4 regions of the Bradyrhizobium sp. USDA 4473 genome follow, and region 3 is predicted to be linked to each of the others. Evidence: predicted binding sites of a transcription regulator. Region 3 holds the regulator's gene; each other region holds the start of a gene.
The links. The regulator PhoB, encoded in region 3, activates phosphate uptake and scavenging genes when phosphate is short. The targets are predictions, from matches to a motif close to TGTCATNNANCTGTCAT.

Region 1 (4,746 bases), 5.5 Mb from region 3:
GAGCGCGACACCACTGCGGTTGTCCTCGCCAATGGCGGCAAGGTGGTCGGCGGGGTCAAGCATCCGCTCAACACCGCCGATTTCTCCTCGTTCCTGCTGCAGGCGCAGGCCTCCAAGGCCAAGATCATCGGCCTCGCCAATGCCGGCGGCGACACCACCAACTCGATCAAGCAGGCGGCCGAGTTCGGCATCGTCAAGGGCGGCCAGAAGCTTGCCGCGCTGTTGCTGTTCCTCACCGACGTCAAGGCGATCGGGCTCGAGACCGCGCAGGGCCTGAACTTCACCGAGACCTTCTACTGGGACCTCAACGACAACACCCGCGCGTTCTCCAAGCGCTTCTCGGAGCGGATGAAGAACGGCGCGCCCCCGACCATGGTGCAGGCCGGCGTCTATGCGGGCCTCACGCATTACTTCAAGGCGCTGGAAGCGCTCGGCGGCAATCCGCATGACGGCGCCAAGGTGGTCGCCAAGATGAAGACCATCCCGACCGACGATCCGCTGTTCGGCAAGGGCGAGGTCGAGGCCAACGGCCGCGTCACCCACGACGCCTACCTGTTCGAGGTGAAGAAGCCCTCGGAGTCCAAGGGACCGTGGGACTTCTACAAGCTGGTCGGCACCGTGCCGGGCAACCAGGCCTTCACGCCGCTCGACAAGAGCACCTGTGCGCTCCTGAAGAAGTGACGATCACGCCCGCCGGCCATGCGCGTGGCCGGCGGGCTTCATCTATCTAAGCGAAAGCTCATTCGATGCAGGCTCTCTACGCACAGCTTCTGGTCGGACTGATCAACGGCTCGTTCTACGCGCTGCTCAGTCTCGGGCTTGCCGTCATCTTCGGCATGCTCAACATCATCAATTTCGCGCATGGCGCGCTCTACATGATGGGCGCCTTCGTGGCGTATTTCCTGCTCAATCTGGGCGGCATCAACTACTGGTGGGCGCTGATCATCGCCCCCGTCGTGGTCGGCATCTTCGGCATGATCCTCGAGCGCACCATGCTGCAATGGCTGACCGGGCTCGACCATCTCTACGGCCTGCTCTTGACCTTCGGCATCGCGCTGATCGTGCAGGGCGTGTTCCAGAACTATTTCGGCTCCTCCGGCCTGCCTTACTCGATCCCGGATCAGCTCAAGGGCGGCGTCAATCTCGGCTTCATGTTCCTGCCGATCTATCGCGGCTGGGTGGTGGTGTTCTCGCTGGTGGTGTGCCTTGCCACCTGGTTCCTGATCGAGAAGACGCAGCTCGGCGCCTACCTGCGTGCCGCGACGGAAAACCCGACGTTGGTGCGCGCCTTCGGCATCAACGTGCCGCGCATGATCACGCTGACCTACGGGCTCGGCGTCGGCCTTGCCGCGCTCGCCGGCGTGCTGTCGGCGCCGATCAACCAGGTCCGCCCGCTGATGGGCGCCGATCTCATCATCGTGGTGTTCGCGGTGGTCGTGATCGGCGGTATGGGCTCGATCATGGGCTCGATCATCACCGGCTTCACGCTCGGCGTGATCGAGGGACTGACCAAGTATTTTTATCCCGAGGCCTCCAACACCGTGGTGTTTGTCCTGATGGTGCTGGTGCTGCTGGTGAAGCCAACGGGACTGACGGGACGGGCGGCCTGATATGTCAGCATTGACCGACGATACACTTCCGATGACGCCGCGCGCGATGCGCGACGAGATGATCGTGTTCGCCGTGATGGCGGTGCTGCTGGCGGTGGTGCCATGGACGGGGATCTATCCGTTCTTCGTCATGCAGGCGCTGTGCTTTGCGCTGCTCGCCTGCGCCTTCAACCTCTTGATCGGCTTTGGCGGCCTGCTGTCGTTCGGCCACGCCATGTTCCTCGGCACCGCCGGCTACGTCTCGGCGCATGCGCTGAAGGTGTGGGGGCTGCCGCCGGAGCTCGGGATCGTGGTCGGCACCGCCGCGGCGGCTCTGCTCGGCCTCGTCACCGGCTACATCTCGATCAAGCGGCAGGGCATTTACTTCTCGATGATCACGCTGGCGCTGTCGCAGCTGCTTTACTTCCTGTATTTGCAGGCGCCGTTCACCCATGGCGAGGACGGCATCCAGGGCATCCCGCAGGGCCATTTGCTCGGGATCTTCGACCTCTCGAAGCCGATGGTGCTCTACTACGTGGTGCTGGTCGGCTTCCTCGCCGGCTTCCTGTTGATCTACCGCACCATCAACTCGCCGTTCGGCGAGGTCTTGAAGTCGATCCGCGAGAATGAGCCGCGCGCGATCTCGCTCGGCTACAAGACCGACCAGTACAAGCTGCTCGCCTTCATCCTGTCGGGCACGCTGGCGGGCTTTGCCGGTTCGCTGAAGGTGTTCGTGGCGCAGAACGCCTCGCTCACCGACGTGCACTGGTCGATGTCCGGTGAAATCGTGCTGATGACCCTGGTCGGCGGCCTCGGTACCATCTTCGGCCCGGTGGTCGGCGCCTTCGTGATCATCGCCATGCAGCAATATCTCGCCGGGTTCGGCCAGTGGGTGACCGTGATCCAGGGCGTGATCTTCGTGGCCTGCGTGCTGCTGTTCCGCCGCGGCCTGGTCGGCGAGTTGGCCCATCTGCTCAGGCGGTCGCTGTAAGGGCAGGGGCAGGATTTCGGCCGACATAGCGGTGGACGACCGCCCGTTCGGGCGGTCGTTTCAGGTTTTTTCCCCGCCAGATGCTCTATGACAGTTCTGTGACAGTCGCTAAAAGGGCTGTCCCAGAATGATGGAACAGAGACATGCTGCGCTGGTTTCGCGCCTTCCTGCCCAAGGAAGAGCGGTTTTTCGAGCTGTTCGCCCGCCACGCCCAGACCTCCGTGCAGTGCTCGCTGGCGCTGCAGGACATGCTGAAGGGCGGGGAGGAGACCCCGGTGTTCTGCCAGCGCGTCAATCAGTTCGAGAACGACGCCGACAGCGTCACCCGCGAGGTGCTGACCGCGGTTCGCCGCACCTTCATCACCCCGTTCGACCGCAGCGACATCAAGAACCTGATCACCGCGATGGACGACGCGGTCGACCAGATGCAGGCGACCGCCAAGGCGGTGATGCTGTTCGAGGTGCGCGAGTTCGAGCCGCCGATGCGCGAGATCGGCACCCTGATCGTCGAATGCGCCAATCTGGTCGTCCGCGCGCTGCCATTGTTGCAGGCGATCGGCCACAACGTCTCGATGCTGACCCAGATCACCGAGGAACTGACCAAGCTCGAGGGCCGGGTCGACGATCTCCACGATATCGGGCTCAAGGAGTTGTTCCTGAAGCACCGCAACGCCAACACGATGGACTTCATCGTCGGCGCGGAGATCTACGACCACCTCGAGAAGGTGGCCGACCGCTTCGACGACGTCGCCAACGAGATCAACTCCATCGTCATCGAGCAAGTCTGAGCATGATCCGGAAAAGTGTGGAGCGGTTTTCCGGCGCGACAAACGCGGAACACGTTTGCGCGGAGATCATGCTCAAGAAAACACAATAAAGCGGGGCATCACGTGGACGCCACGCTGGGTCTTCCGGTTCTGACCATCCTGATCGCGGTCGCGCTGCTGTTCGACTTCCTGAACGGCCTGCACGACGCCGCGAACTCGATCGCGACCATCGTCTCGACCCGGGTGCTGCGGCCGCAATATGCGGTGTTCTGGGCGGCGTTCTTCAACTTCGTTGCCTTCGCGGTGTTCGGCCTGCATGTCGCCAACACCATCGGCACCGGGATCATCGACCCGTCGGTGGTGGATGCGACCGTGATCTTCGCCGCGCTGGTCGGCGCGATCGTCTGGAACGTGATCACCTGGGGCTTAGGCATTCCCTCATCGAGCTCGCACGCGCTGATCGGCGGCCTGGTCGGCGCCGGCATGGCGAAGGCGGGCATCTCAGCGGCGGTGTGGAGCGGGCTGACCAAGACCCTGCTCGCGATCGTGCTGTCGCCGCTGGTCGGCTTCCTGCTGGCGCTGGTGCTGGTCGCGATCGTGTCCTGGCTCTCGGTGCGCTCGACGCCGTTCGCGGTCGATCGCGCCTTCCGCATCCTGCAATTCGCCTCCGCGTCGCTGTATTCGCTCGGCCATGGCGGCAACGACGCGCAGAAAACCATGGGCATCATCGCCGTGCTGCTCTACTCGCAGGGCCATCTCGGCGACACCTTCGAAATCCCGTTCTGGGTCGTGCTGGCCTGCCAGAGCGCGATGGCGCTGGGCACCTTGATGGGCGGCTGGCGGATCGTCCGCACCATGGGGCTTCGCATCACCAAGCTGACGCCGATGCAGGGTTTTTGCGCCGAAACCGGCGGCGCCGCGACGCTGTTCATCGCGACCTATCTCGGGGTTCCCGTCTCAACCACGCATACCATCACCGGCGCCATCGTCGGCGTCGGCGCCGCACGGCGGCTCTCCGCCGTGCGCTGGAACGTGGCGAGCTCGATCGTCTACGCCTGGGTGATCACGATCCCGGCGTCGGCCGCGGTCGCCGCGGCGACGTATTGGGTCGTGCAAATCCTGAAGTAATTAACCGACCAGTTTCAGCCCGACGATGCCCGACACGATCAGGGCGATGCTGGCAAGCCGCATCGCGGTCGCCGGCTCACCGAGCAGGATGATGCCGAGCGTTGCAGTGCCGACCGCGCCGATCCCGGTCCAGACCGCATAGGCGGTTCCAATCGGCAGCGTCTTCAGCGCGAGGCCGAGCAGCAGCACGCTGCCGGCCATCGCCGCCAGCGTCAGCACCGACGGCACCAGCCGCGAGAAGCCCTCGGTATATTTCAGTCCGATCGCCCAG
Region 2 (4,746 bases), 2.3 Mb from region 3:
ACACAAAGTAGAGCGTGCCCGAGATCAACATCGCGACCGGCAAGGTCAGCACCCAGGCCATCGCGATGTTGCGGATGGTCGACCATTGCAGGCCGGAGCCGTTCGCGGTCATGGTGCCTGCGATGCCCGACGACAGCACGTGCGTCGTCGACACCGGCAGGCCGTAGCCGTCCGCCGCGGCGATGGTCGCAGCCGCGGTGATCTCGGCGCAGGCGCCCTGCGCGTAGGTCAGATGGGTCTTGCCGATCTTCTCGCCGACTGTCACGACGATGCGTTTCCAGCCGACCATGGTGCCGAGGCCGAGCGCGATGGCGACCGCGATCTTCACCCAGGACGGAATGAATTTGGTGGCGGAATCCAGCGAGCCCTTGTAGCGATTGAGCGTCGCGACATCGGCATCGCTCAGTCCGTGGTCGCTGCTCTTCATCAGGAGACGCAACGCCTCCGACACCAGATACATGTCGTTGCGCGTGTTGCCGACGGTCTCGGCCGGGAATTTCGCCAGCGACCCGTACTGCACGACCTGGTCGCGGATCTCGCTGACCAGAACGGCGAGGGACGGATAGGTCTCGTCGGTGAGCTGCCGGAGCGTGATGTAGTTCGTCACCGCCGGACGCGGATTGCCCGCGATCTTGCGATCGGCGCCTCTGTCCTCGATCACCTTGCTCGCCGCCGCCGAGTTCGCGGTGAACGCCTCGATCTGGCTCGCAGGCATCGCGCGGTTGAGCGCATAGGCCGTTGGCACCACGCCGATCAGGATCAGCATGATGAGGCCCATGCCCTTTTGGCCGTCGTTCGATCCGTGAAAGAAACTGACCAAAGTGCAGGTCAGGATCAGGATGCCGCGGATCCACCACGGTGGCGGCTGATCGCCCTTCGGCTCGCCGAACAGCTTTGGCGTCGCGCGCAGCAGCACGCTCTTCAGGCCAAAGAGCAGGATCGCGGCCAGCAGAAATCCGAACAGCGGCGACAGCAGCAGCGCCTTGCCGGTGTTGACCGCCTGCGACCAATCCACGCCGGACGTCCCCTCCCTGCCGTGCATCAGGGCGTTCGCGATGCCGACGCCCATGATCGATCCGATCAGGGTGTGCGAGCTCGAGGCGGGCAGTCCGAAATACCAGGTGCCGACGTTCCAGATGATCGCGGCGATAAGCAGCGCGAACACCATCGCGAAGCCGGCGCTGCTGCCGACCTGGAGGATCAATTCGACCGGCAGCAGCGAGACGATGCCGAACGCAACTGCGCCGCTGGAAAGCAGGACGCCGATCAGATTGAACAAGCCCGACCAGACCACGGCGATGTGAGCCGGCATCGAGCGCGTGTAGATCACGGTCGCGACAGCGTTGGCGGTGTCATGGAAGCCGTTGACGAATTCGAAGCCGAGCGAGATCAACAGCGCAACGAACAGCAGCAGGAACGCCGCATAGGAGGTCTTGCCCGCGCCCGTCGACCCGACATCGGCGTAGATGCTGTAGGCCACGAACAGCAGCGCGGCGCCGATGATGCCGAGATAGAGGATGCCGGTAAGCGGATGAAAGCCCTTCTCGAGATCAGGCCCGCCACGCCGCGCAGGCTCGATCGAACCAGGTAACGCCAAATCGCTCATGTAAATGCCCTCATAGCCGCGGGAGGACAAAAGCGGCCATGTGACATTGGGACTACGTTTACATGACGCCCATGTGACAGTTACGTGAAGGATAGCGCAGCCGCGCGCGGCCAGCACCTAATGCGTTGATAGGATTGCTGTAACTGGCGCTAATGCTGGGATGCCGGCTCAGCCGGCGCATGCAGCTCTTCGGCATATTTGTGCGCCAGCCAGGACGTGATCACGCCCGGGATGAAGCCGACCATCCCGTACAGGATGAACTGCACCGCGCCGCTCTCGGAGCCATGCGAGGCGTAGGTCAGCGCCGCGCCGACGAACGCCACCGCCCCGACGATCAGCATCCGCACCGTCGGCGCGATCCGCCGCACATGCATCAGGATGTCGTCGATCGCGCCAAACATCAGCGACGGCACGATGCCGAACAGATAGTTGTATTGCAGCGACTTCACGAACACGACGAGCAGCTTCGTCACCTCGCCGCCATTGGTCTCGGTCCAGTAGCCGGACTGATAGGTGGTCATCAGCAGCAGCAGAAAGCCGCCGATGAACGGCCCGATGGCTGCGAAGATCAGATAGCGTTTCATGGCGTGCCTTTGCCCGACGTCGGCCAAGTGTAACGCAGCCACGCGATGGTTCTAGGGAAAATAGAATGCGCCCGGCAAATGTTCGGCGAGTCGGCGTCGATGCGCTGCAACAATCCGCCGCCTATGTCGCTGCGATACGGAATCGCCCTGATGAAGCCGGGCGATGACGTCGTGCATCAAGGTGAGGGCGAGGCGCTTTACTCACCCCACGCCGCGAACGCGTCGTTGAACGCCCGTTCGCCGGGGGCGCCCTTTTCGATCGCGATGATGGCGCGGCGCTGGTTGGTGTAGACCAGCGGCACGTCGAACCAGGAGCGCTCCTTCAGGAGCTGCAGATTGCGCGAGCGGTCGGCGTCGACGTTGGAGAGGCCGACCAGGAAGAAGCCGTCGGTGACCTTGACCGCGAGGCCGGCCAGCGGCGTGCCGCGCGCCTGCTCGTTGGACTTCATCAGGATGCCCGGCACGTTGCCGACGCCGCCATTGGCGAAGTCCTGCGGCAGGATGAAGGTCAATTCCGCGGTATGGCTCGCCGGCAGCGATGAATCGGTGTTGCGGCGGAACGACATCGTCATCTTGAACTTGCGATCGGGGATGTCGATGTCGGCGCGCACGGCGATGTCGGGCTTCTGGTTGCCCGAGCCCTTGACCTGCTCGGTGCGCCAGACCACCGACCCGACATATTGCTTGCCCTTCGGATCCGACGGGTCCTCGTCATAGAGCACGACGCGCTGCGCCACTGGCGCGACCGGCTCGCCCGACGACGACGGCTGGCCGACGCGGTCGGTGATCTTCTTGCTCGCGGGCGCCGTCGAGGCATCCTTCGGCGCCTCGACCGGAGAAGAGGACGTGAACAGGCTGCTGGCCAGAGTGGTGAGCTGCTGCCGCATCAGGATGCCGGTACCGACCAGGATCAGCAGGATGCCGATCACGATCGCGGTCTTGAACGGGAACATCGAGCCGACGCGCGGCTTCTTCGGCTCGCGCTCGGCATTGCTGACGCGCGAGCGCTGCGGCGGCGCCCCCGGCGCCTGCGGCGTGTAGCGCTCGGCCTCTTCGATCGACTCGTCGTAGGAATATGGCGCCTCGGGATCGCCGCCGCGGTTTTCCAGGCTCGGCTCGAGCCGGTCGAATTCCGGCGAGGGCGACGGCACGTTGGCGTAGGTCTTGCGCGCGTTGCGGCTGGCTTGCGCCGCAGCACGGCCGAGATCGTCGGCATCGGCGGTGATGTCGCGGAAGCCGCGAACGCCCGGTGCGGCCGGCGGCGGTGCGCCTTCCGGACCGCGGCGCGGCGGACCCGGCGGCCGGGCCTGCGGCGCCTGGGTCTCGGGAGCGGGCGGGTTTTGCGGCCGCGGCGGGGCCGGCGGCGCTGCATCGGGGCGCAGATTGCGCGGCGGACGAGGCTCCGCCGGTGGCCGCGCACGCGCGGCAGGGTCGGCGGAACCGGCCTCGGGCCGTGCACCTGGCTCCGGCGGCCTGGCGTTGGCGCGGCTGCTACGGGCAGCACCGCCGCCGCCCGGGCGCGAGGCGTCGCGGGCGCGCTGCGCGGCCTCGGACTCGACCTTGCGAACCGCCTCTTCCAGCGACAGCCGTTCCCGGGTGATCTCGGATTCGGAGAGCGGCGGCTGCACGCCGCGGAGCTGCTGGATCAACGCCGTTCGCGCCCGCGCATACAGCGCGCGGCGGGCTTCGCCGGGGGCGTTGGGGTCCAATCCGGCGATGGCGCGGGCGATCAGCGGGTAGTAGTCAGCCATTTCCACACAATTGGAGGGATATAGGTAATATCCCGTTAAGCCTCGAACGGATTCTGTACCAGAATAGTATCTTCACGTTCCGGGCTGGTGGACAGCAGGGCGATCGGGCACCCCACCAGCTCCTCGACCCGGCGGACATATTTGATGGCCTGGGCCGGCAGGTCCGCCCAGGACCGCGCATTGGCGGTCGGCTGCTTCCAGCCCTCGATGATCTCGTAGATCGGCTCGACCCGGGCCTGCGCGCCCTCGCCCGCCGGCAGATGGTCGATTTCCTTGCCGTCGAGCTTGTAGCCGATGCAGACCTTGATGCTGTCGAAGCCGTCGAGAATGTCGAGCTTGGTCAGCGCCAGCCCGGCAATTCCGCAGGTGCGGACGGTCTGCCGCACCAGCATGGCGTCGAACCAGCCGACCCGGCGCTTGCGCCCGGTGTTGACGCCGAATTCCTTGCCGCGGCGGCCGATTTCCTCACCGATCTCGTCATGCAGCTCGGTCGGGAACGGACCCTGGCCGACGCGGGTGGTGTAGGCCTTGCAGATGCCGAGCACATAGCCGACCGCGCCCGGGCCGAGGCCGGTGCCGGTCGCGGCCTGCCCCGCCACGGTGTTGGACGACGTCACATAGGGATAGGTGCCGTGGTCGACGTCGAGCAGCGCGCCCTGCGCGCCCTCGAACAGGATGCGCTTGCCCGCGCGGCGCTCGAGGTCGAGCAGCCGCCACACCGTCTCGGCATAGGGCAGCAGCTTCGGCGCCATCGCCGTCAGCTCGGTGAGAATGCCCTTGCCGTCGATCTCCTCCAGATTGAGGC
Region 3 (4,746 bases):
GCGGCAAGTCGACCCTGCTGCGCATCTTCAACCGGATGTACGACCTTTATCCGGGCCAGCGCGCGGTCGGCCAGCTGATGCTGGACCAGACCAACATCCTCGATCCCAAGCTCGACCTCAATCTGCTCCGCGCGCGGGTCGGCATGGTGTTCCAGAAGCCGACGCCGTTCCCGATGACGATCTACGAGAACATCGCCTTCGGCATCCGCCTCTACGAGAAGATCTCGAAGTCCGAGATGGACGACCGGGTCGAGAAGGCGCTGCGCGGCGGCGCGCTGTGGAACGAGGTCAAGGACAAGCTGAACGCCTCCGGCCTGTCGCTGTCCGGCGGCCAGCAGCAGCGGCTGTGCATCGCGCGCACCGTGGCGGTGCGTCCCGAGGTGATCCTGTTCGACGAACCGTGCTCGGCGCTCGATCCGATCTCCACCGCCAAGGTCGAGGAGCTGATCCAGGAGCTCTCCGAGGATTACACGATCGCGATCGTCACCCACAACATGCAGCAGGCGGCGCGCGTCTCCGACAAGACCGCCTTCATGTATCTCGGCGAGCTGATCGAGTTCGACGACACCAACAAGATCTTCACCTCGCCGAGCGATCGACGCACCCAGGACTACATCACCGGCCGGTTCGGCTGACCGGGCTGAGGAGACAGATGATGGCTTCTGAACACACCGCCAAGGCATTCGACAGCGACCTGCAGGAGTTGACCCGCCTGGTCGCCGAGATGGGCGGCCTCGTCGAGCGGATGATCACCGAGTCGGTCGACGCGCTGATCCGGCGCGACGTCGCGCTCGGCAAGCGCGTGGTCGCCGCCGATATCGAGATCGACAATCTGCAGCGCGTCATCGAAGAGCGCGCGGTGCTGACGATCGCGCGGCGCCAGCCGATGGCGATCGATCTGCGCGAGATCGTCAGCGCGATGCGCGTCGCCACCGACCTCGAGCGGATCGGCGACCTCGCCAAGAACATGGGCAAGCGCGTCGCGGCGCTGGAGAGCGATTTCCAGCCGCTGAAGCTGATCCGCGGCCTGGAGCACATGACCGACCTCGTGCTGTCGCAGGTCAAGTCGGTGCTCGACGCCTATGCCGCGCACGATCTGCCGGCGGCGATGAACGTCTGGAAGGGCGACGAGGAGGTCGATGCGATCTGCACCTCGCTGTTCCGCGAGCTGCTCACCTACATGATGGAAGATCCGCGCAACATCTCGTTCTGCATCCATCTGATGTTCTGCGCCAAGAACATCGAGCGGATCGGCGATCACGCCACCAACATCGCCGAGACTGTGTTCTACATGATCGAAGGCCAGCAGATCACCGACAAGCGCCCGAAGGGCGACATGACCAATTTTGCCACCACTGTGCCGGGTAACTAGGACATCATCCGCACGCGCGGAACCGGATTGTCTTCGACAAGTCGTTTCCGCGGGGATTATGCTCAAGAAGCTAAGTGTTTCGGTTTGCGTCTGGGCAACAGATCACCACAGAGAAAGAACTTAGACCGATGAGCGCACGCATTCTGGTAGTCGAAGACGAGGAAGCGCTAACGACGCTGTTGCGCTACAACCTCGATGCGGAAGGCTACGATGTCGAAACGGTGGGGCGCGGCGACGATGCCGATACCCGCCTCAAGGAGCGCGTTCCCGACCTCGTGGTCCTCGACTGGATGCTGCCGGGCCTGTCCGGCATCGAGCTGTGCCGCCGCCTGCGGGCGCGGCCCGAGACCAAGCAGCTTCCGATCATCATGCTGACCGCGCGCGGCGAGGAGAGCGAGCGGGTGCGCGGTCTGGCCACCGGCGCCGACGATTACATCGTCAAGCCGTTCTCGGTGCCGGAGCTCCTGGCGCGGGTGAAGGGCCTGCTGCGCCGCGCGAGCCCGGAGCGGCTCGCCACCGTCCTGACCTATGGCGACATCGAGCTCGACCGCGAGAAGCGCCGCGTCGCGCGCTCGGGCCGTCCGATCGATCTCGGGCCGACCGAGTATCGGCTGCTCGAATTCTTCCTTGAGCATCCCGGCCGCGTGTTCAGCCGCGAGCAGCTGCTCGACAGCGTCTGGGGCCGCGACATCTACATCGATGAGCGCACCGTCGACGTCCATATCGGCCGCCTGCGCAAGCTGCTCAATCCGGGCCGCGAGCAGGATCCGATCCGCACCGTGCGCGGCGCCGGCTACGCGCTCGACGACCGCTTCGCGAAAGCCGAGCCGCAGCCGTAAGTCGCCTTTCCGGCGAGAGCCGTCATCGTCATTGCGAGCGGAGCGAAGCAATCCATCGCGCCACGAGCGGCGGCTCGTTATCGCGTGAGGTGAGCACACTGTCCGGCTCCCTCCCTCCTTGCGGGGGAGGGTGGGGAGGGGCGCGTGTGCTCACCTTACGTCGCGCAGTGCGCTTGACCTGGGCTATGTGCCCTTGATGTTCATTCGCTCACAAAAAATCCCCGCTTGTGCGGGGATTTGTTTTTCAGGTCTTCCGTAGTTTTCCCGAGGGCTACTTGATCTGCGGCTTCGCCGACGGCCGGCGGCGATCGGCGGCGGGCTGGTAGGCGACGCGGGAATGATGCGCGCAATAGGGCAGGCCGGCGAGCGCCTTGCCGCCGCAGAAGAAGAATTCCGGGCTCGAGGGATCGCCGACCGGCCAGTGACAGGTGGCCTCGTTGAGTTCGAGCAGCGACAGCCGCTGGCTCATCGGCACCACGTTGTCGAACGAGATCGGATCGGGCTCCATCTCGACCTCGAAGGCGTGCGCGAGCGCGGTGTTGCCGCGCGAGACCGGGCGCGCCACTCGCATCATGTGCTGGGCGGGGCGCGCCTTGCGCTGCCGCGGCGCCGCCGTGGAGGGTGCCTTGGCGCGGCCGGAGAGGCCGAGCCGGTGCACTTTGCCGATCACGGCGTTTCGCGTCACATTGCCAAGTTCCGCTGCGATCTGGCTGGCCGAAAGGCCAGACTCCCAGAGCTTCTTCAGCTGCTCGACGCGATCGTCGGACCAGGTCAATACCGTCATCGCATTCTTCCTTTCGCATGGCGCCGGCCAGTCATTGGAGCGGCGCTGCGAGCCAAATCTGGACAAATATCCCTGCGGCCAGAATCCCTTAGCCCTCGCCGGGCGCGGTGTTGCGCCCGAACGTTTACGCGAGACACAAAGGCTACTTAGAGGGTCCAGTACTGCCGCACGAGATGTCGTACCCGACAGGCCAAACGCTACAATATGGCGTGACTCTGGCGCAAGAGTCCGCGGCCGTGCGTCCACATGTTCCGACAAAGTTAAGCATTGCTGTGAGGCTTTTCCACCGCACCGGAATGCTCCGGATTGCGCTCGTTCGGCAGCGCAGGAAGCCCGGCAAAGGACCGGCTCCTGGCGATTGACACGGACCCGCCGCAGCATAGAATGTTGCCCACGTGCCGCCCGCAAAGGCGGCCGTTTTGTTTTCCGAAGCTGGCCGTTGCTGCGCTGGCGTCAAGGCGCGCGGCAATTGTCGGCTTCAAACCGGCAGTGAACGCCATGACCAACGCCTCGTCGCATCTGCTTCCCGTCTTCGCCAGGGTCGATCTCGGCTTCGAGCGCGGTGAGGGCGCCTGGCTGATCGCAACCAACGGCGACCGCTATCTCGATTTCACCTCGGGCGTCGCCGTCAACGCGCTCGGGCATGCGCATCCGCATCTGGTGAAGGCGCTGCAGGAACAGGCGACCAGGCTCTGGCACATGTCGAACCTGTTCAAGAGCCCGGACGGCGAGGTGCTCGCCGCGCGGCTGTGCGAGCAGAGCTTCGCCGACTTCGTGTTCTTCTGCAATTCCGGCGCGGAGGCGATGGAGGGCGTGATCAAGCTGGTCCGCCACTATCACTTCTCCAAGGGCCATGGCGAGCGCTACCGCATCATCACCTTCGAAGGCGCCTTCCATGGCCGCACGCTGGGCACGCTGGCCGCGACCGGCGCGGCGAAATATCTCGAAGGCTTTGGCCCGCCGATGGACGGCTTCGACCAGGTGCCGCATGGCGACATCGAGGCGGTGAAGAAGGCGATCGGCCCGCACACCGCCGGCATCCTGATCGAACCGGTGCAGGGCGAGGGCGGGGTGCGCTCGGCGCCGCAGGCGTTCTTCAAGGCGCTGCGTGCGCTGTGCGACGAACATGGCCTGCTGCTGGCGTTCGACGAGGTGCAGACCGGCATGGGCCGTACCGGCGATTTGTTTGCCTACAAGCGCACCGGCGTCACGCCGGACGTGATGTCGCTCGCGAAGGCGCTCGGCGGCGGCTTCCCGATCGGCGCGGTGCTGGCGACCGCGAAAGCGGCCGAAGGCATGGCGCCGGGCTCGCACGGCTCGACCTTTGGCGGCAATCCGCTGGCGGTCGCCGCCGCCAATGCCGTGCTCGACGTCATGCTGAAGCCCGGCTTCTTCGAGCATGTGCAGAAGATGTCGCTGCTGCTCAAGCAGAAGCTCGCCTCCGTGGTCGACCGCTATCCCGGCGTGCTGTCGGAAGTGCGCGGCGAGGGCCTCTTGATCGGCGTCAAGGCCGTGGTGCCGTCGGGCGACCTGATCGCCGCGCTGCGCAGCGAGAAGCTGCTCACGGTCGGTGCCGGCGACAACGTGGTCCGGTTCCTGGCGCCCCTGATCGTGACGGAAGCCGAGATCGACCAGTCGATCGTCTCGCTCGAGCGTGCCTGCGCGACATTGTCGGCAGCGCAGCCGAGGAAGGCCGGATGATGAGCAAGCCGGTCCGTCACTTCCTCGACATCAACGAGCTGCCGCTCGCC
Region 4 (4,746 bases), 5.4 Mb from region 3:
CGGCCGCGGCCGGTCTTGAGCTGGGCGACGCCGAGCAGCTCGTTCTTGACGATGCGTTCGGCGCGCTTGAGCGACTTGTTCGAGAGATCCTGCAGCGCGAGGCTGCCGAGCGGCAGAGTGACGCCGCTGCGCACGCGGCTGCCCTTGACGTCGATCAGTTCGAGCGAGCCGCCGCCGAGATCGCCGACGATGCCGTTCGGATTGTGGATGCCCGAGACGACGCCGAGCGCGGACAGCTTCGCTTCACGCGGGCCGGTGAGGATCTCGATCTTGGCGCCGCAGATCCGCTCGGCCTGGGCGATGAAGTCCGGACCGTTCTTGGCGTCGCGGCAGGCCGCAGTCGCGATCGCGTAGACGCGGCCGACCTGCTGGATCCTGCACAACGCGCGGAAGCGGCGCAGCGCGGTCAGCGCCTTGTTGACGGCATCGGTCGCGAGCAGGCCGGTGCTCTGCACCTCGCGTCCGAGGCCGCACAGCGCCTTCTCGTTGAAGATGGTGATAAGGCTGCGCGCCATCGCCTCGTAAACCACGAGACGAACCGAGTTCGAGCCGATATCGATCACAGCGACGCTGGAAGCGCGCTTCCGCGGCCGCTTCACCGGTAGGCCCCCTTAGGACGATGGCTGCTGACGTTCGTTGCGACGCGTGAGACGGCGCGGTGAAGATTCCTTGAGAGACTTACCACGGCCGGACAGACTCGGATTTGTCATGAAATAGTCATGCAGATTGAAAGGCTCTTCGCCTTTCGCGGCCTTCATACGCGTAGACGACCCATCCGGCAACAATTGCCAGCTCTGCTCGGTGTCCTTCAGGTTCGCGACCATGATCTGTTCGAGAACCTGCTGATGCACCGTGGGATTTTGCAGCGGACAGAGAACCTCGACGCGGCGGTCGAGGTTCCGCGGCATCATGTCGGCGGACGAGATATACACAGCAGCTTTTGTGCTCGGCAGGCCTTGCCCCATGCCGAAGCAATAGATTCGGCCATGTTCCAGGAACCGGCCGATCACCGATTTGACGCGGATGTTCTCCGACAAGCCGGGCAGGCCGGGGCGCAGGCAGCAGATGCCGCGCACCACGAGCTCGACCGACACGCCGGCCTTGGAGGCCTCGTACAGCGCGTCGATGATGTCGGGGTCGACCAGCGCATTCATCTTCATCCACACCGCGCCCGCGCGGCCGTGCTTGACGTGGGAGATCTCGCCATGGATGTGCTCGATGATCCGCTTGCGCAGCGTCAGCGGCGACACCGCCATCTTCTCGATGTCGCTCGGCTCGGCATAGCCAGTGATGTAGTTGAACACCCGCGCGACGTCGCGGCCGATGATCGGATCCGAGGTGAAGTAGGAGAGGTCGGTGTAGATACGCGCGGTGACCGGATGATAGTTGCCGGTGCCGGTGTGCACATAGGTGGTGAGATTGCCGCCCTCGCGGCGCACCACCATCGACAGCTTGGCGTGCGTTTTCAGCTCGATGAAGCCGTACACCACCTGCACGCCGGCGCGTTCGAGGTCGCGCGCCCAGCGGATGTTGGCTTCCTCGTCGAACCGCGCCTTGAGCTCGATCAAGGCGGTCACCGACTTGCCGGCCTCGGCGGCCTCCGCCAGCGCGCGCACGATCGGCGAGTTGTTCGAGGTGCGATACAGCGTCTGCTTGATCGCGACGACGTCAGGATCGCGCGCCGCCTGTTGCAGGAACTGGACGACGACGTCGAAGGATTCGTAGGGATGGTGGACCACGAGGTCCTTCTGCCGGATCGCGGCGAAAATATCGCCGCCATGGTCGCGCACCCGCTCGGGATGACGCGGCACATAGGGCGGGAATTCGAGGTCGGGGCGATTGAGGCGGGTGAGCTGCGACAGCTCGTTCATCGCCAGCACGCCGTCGACCAGGATCACTTCATCGTCCGCGGCCGACAAGGCGTGCTGCACGAAGATGCGCAGCTCTTCCGGCATCGTGGCCTCGATCTCGAGCCGGATCACCGATCCGCGGCGGCGGCGCTTGAGCGCGGTCTCGAACAGGCGAACGAGGTCTTCGGCCTCTTCTTCGATTTCGAGTTCGGAGTCCCTGATGATGCGGAATGCGCCCTGGCCCTTGACGGTGTAGCCGGGGAACAGGCGGCCGATGAACAGCCCGGTGGCCTGCTCGAGCGTGATCAGCCGCGCCGGCGCGCCTTCCTTGGTGGAGGGGATGCGGATGAAGCGGTCGATCTTCCCGGGCATGCGGATCAGCGCGTTCATCGCCTTGCCGTCGGAGACCCGCGACAATTGCAGCGCAACGGTGAAGCCGAGGTTCGGAATGAACGGGAACGGATGCGCCGGGTCGATCGCGAGCGGGGTCAGCAGCGGGAAGATGCTATGGAGGAAGTGATCCTCGATCCAGCTGCGCTCGGACTTGGTGACGTCGCGCCCGTCGACCAGCTGGATGCCGACCTTGGCCAGGATGTCGCGCAGGTCGCTCCAGATCGCCTGCTGGTCGGAGGCGAGCTGCGACACCGTCTTGTTGATCATCACAAGCTGCTCGGCCGGCAGCAGGCCGTCCGGGCTGCGCTCGGTGATGCCTTCGCGGACCTGCGCCTTGATGCCGGCGACACGGACCATGAAGAACTCGTCGAGGTTATTCGCCGAAATCGACAGGAAGCGGACCCGTTCCAGCACGGGATGGCCGAGATTGACCGATTCCTCGAGCACCCGGCGGTTGAAATGCAGCCAGGAGAGCTCCCGGTTGATGAATCGCTCGGGGCTGGTCGCGATCGCGGGGGCGGGTGGGAGTTCCGCCTCTTTCTCTTTGATTTCAGTTGCTTGTGCCGAGTCCATCAAGTGTTGGTCCAGTTCGGGGCAGGGGCCGGAGCGGTCTAGCCGAGGGCCGCAGAGACCATGTGATATTGCGATGACGTTTCGATGACATTGATGTTCCGCTGGCCCGCGCCGTCAAGCCGCAGCGCCGCTCACGCGTCGCGCAACAGCTCCGCCGCCAGCGTCCGCGTGACCGGCCGGCCGAGCCGCAGCGCCTCGGTGTCGAGCAGTTCGACCGCCTGGCGGACGGCAACGTAGGAGCGCTCGATCCGGTTGCAGAGATAGCTGACCAGCGGCTCGTCCACGCTCATCTGGCGGTCGGCGCAGAACTTGACGATCAGGCCGCGGAACAGCTGGTCGTCGGGCGGCAGCAGCGTCACCGTCGGCACCGCGCGAAGCCGCGACCGCAGATCGCGCAGCTCGATCTCGAATGCCGATGGCGGGATGCGGGCCGTGATCAGCAGGTAGGCATCGTCCTGGCGCGCGAGATTGAGCAGGTGAAACATCGCGCGCTCGTCGAAATCCGACGGCCTCAAATCCTCGACCACCAGCGCGCCGGTCGCAAGCGCCGTCGGCACCGTGTCGGCGGTCAGCGCATGAGCCGCGGTCGCGCGGGCGCCGGCGCTCTCGGCCCAGATCGCGGCGAGGTGGCTTTTGCCGGAGCCGTCGGGGCCGACCAGCAGCATGATCCGGTTCGGCCAGTCGGGCCAACCGTCGATCAGCGCCAGCGCCGCCTCATTGGCGGGGCCCTCGAGGAAATCGTCGCGGGTCAGTTTCTCCTCGTGCGGCAGGGCCAAGGCCAATTGACGAGGTTGAACGCTACCGGCCACGCAAGTCTCCAAACCACTTCATTCTAGCAAGATCTCTGCGCCAGCGCTTTGCGCCTGTCGCGGGAAAACCGGCTTCCGCTTGTCCTACCGGGCCTCGATCGTGCTCATGTGCCGCACCCACTCCACGAGATAGAGGGACACCGAACCCAAAGTAAAGATCGTGACCAGGCCCATCAGGATCAGGTCGTAGGGATGCGGCTCGAAGCGAAAGCCGAGCGAGGCCAGCACCAGGGCTGCAAACGCGACCTGCGCCGCCGTGTTCAGCTTCGACACCATCAGCGGCTTCATCTCGACCGGCTTGTCGAACAACCATGACACAATCACGGCAGAGACGATCATGATGTCGCGCGACACCACCAGAATCACGATCCAGCGCGGCACCGCGCCCCAGATTCCGAGCGCGACATAGATCGACACCAACAGCGCCTTGTCGGCGAGCGGGTCGAGCAGGGCGCCGAGCTCGCTCGTCATGTTGAAGCGCTTGGCGAGGAAACCGTCGACCGCGTCCGACACGCCGGCGATCACGAAGATCGCGAATGCGATCTCCATCTGGCTCGACACGATGGCCCAGACGATCACCGGCACCAGGATGATGCGGCCGAGGGTAATGATGTTCGGAATGCTCAACTTGGATCGCTTCCCGGCTAGAAGCCTGATTTTACTCGATATCCGGCTCTTTTGTGCGGCGGCCGGGTGTTATCTACATAGTATCGCGGCGGCAATGCCGCGAGCCATTGCGCGGGGGCGGAATTCCTCGTAACCAGCCCCTGATCATCTGGAATTGGGCATGACCGAGCGCAAAAACGGGCTCACTTACGCGGATTCGGGTGTCGATATCGACGCCGGCAATCGTCTGGTCGATCTGATCAAGCCGATGGTGCGGGCCACCGCACGGCCCGGCGCGGACGCCGAGATCGGCGGATTCGGCGGGCTGTTCGACCTCAAGGCGGCGGGCTTCAAGGATCCGGTCCTGGTGGCCGCGACCGATGGCGTCGGCACCAAGCTGAAGATCGCGATCGAGACCGGCATCCATAGCGGCATCGGCATCGACCTGGTCGCGATGTCGGTCAACGACCTCGTCGTGCAGGGCGCGGAACCGCTGTTCTTCCTCGACTATTTCG

Region 1: the regulator PhoB is predicted to act here: its motif matches at 2,668-2,684, upstream of ACVW17_RS30075 (DUF47 domain-containing protein).
Region 2: the regulator PhoB is predicted to act here: its motif matches at 1,669-1,685, upstream of ACVW17_RS14770 (inorganic phosphate transporter).
Region 4: the regulator PhoB is predicted to act here: its motif matches at 2,890-2,906, upstream of ACVW17_RS29740 (RNA degradosome polyphosphate kinase).

The regions. Positions count from the first base shown of each region.
Region 1 is NZ_JBSSGE010000001.1:6,338,196-6,342,941, reverse strand. It holds gene ACVW17_RS30090 (ABC transporter substrate-binding protein) at 1-681, shown strand, start outside; gene ACVW17_RS30085 (branched-chain amino acid ABC transporter permease) at 747-1,610, shown strand; gene ACVW17_RS30080 (branched-chain amino acid ABC transporter permease) at 1,612-2,580, shown strand; gene ACVW17_RS30075 (DUF47 domain-containing protein) at 2,724-3,368, shown strand; gene ACVW17_RS30070 (anion permease) at 3,471-4,475, shown strand; gene sugE (quaternary ammonium compound efflux SMR transporter SugE) at 4,476-4,746, opposite strand, start outside.
Region 2 is NZ_JBSSGE010000001.1:3,134,858-3,139,603, reverse strand. It holds gene ACVW17_RS14770 (inorganic phosphate transporter) at 1-1,606, opposite strand, end outside; gene ACVW17_RS14765 (DUF5413 family protein) at 1,756-2,190, opposite strand; gene ACVW17_RS14760 (hypothetical protein) at 2,388-3,941, opposite strand; gene ACVW17_RS14755 (adenylosuccinate synthase) at 3,977-4,746, opposite strand, start outside.
Region 3 is NZ_JBSSGE010000001.1:848,715-853,460, reverse strand. It holds gene pstB (phosphate ABC transporter ATP-binding protein PstB) at 1-635, shown strand, start outside; gene phoU (phosphate signaling complex protein PhoU) at 656-1,372, shown strand; gene phoB (phosphate regulon transcriptional regulator PhoB) at 1,501-2,211, shown strand; gene ACVW17_RS03990 (GcrA family cell cycle regulator) at 2,483-2,995, opposite strand; gene ACVW17_RS03985 (hypothetical protein) at 3,256-3,495, opposite strand; gene ACVW17_RS03980 (acetylornithine transaminase) at 3,494-4,696, shown strand; gene argF (ornithine carbamoyltransferase) at 4,696-4,746, shown strand, end outside.
Region 4 is NZ_JBSSGE010000001.1:6,270,890-6,275,635, reverse strand. It holds gene ppx (exopolyphosphatase) at 1-599, opposite strand, end outside; gene ACVW17_RS29740 (RNA degradosome polyphosphate kinase) at 612-2,816, opposite strand; gene ACVW17_RS29735 (chromosomal replication initiator DnaA) at 2,948-3,625, opposite strand; gene ACVW17_RS29730 (CDP-alcohol phosphatidyltransferase family protein) at 3,710-4,252, opposite strand; gene purM (phosphoribosylformylglycinamidine cyclo-ligase) at 4,413-4,746, shown strand, end outside.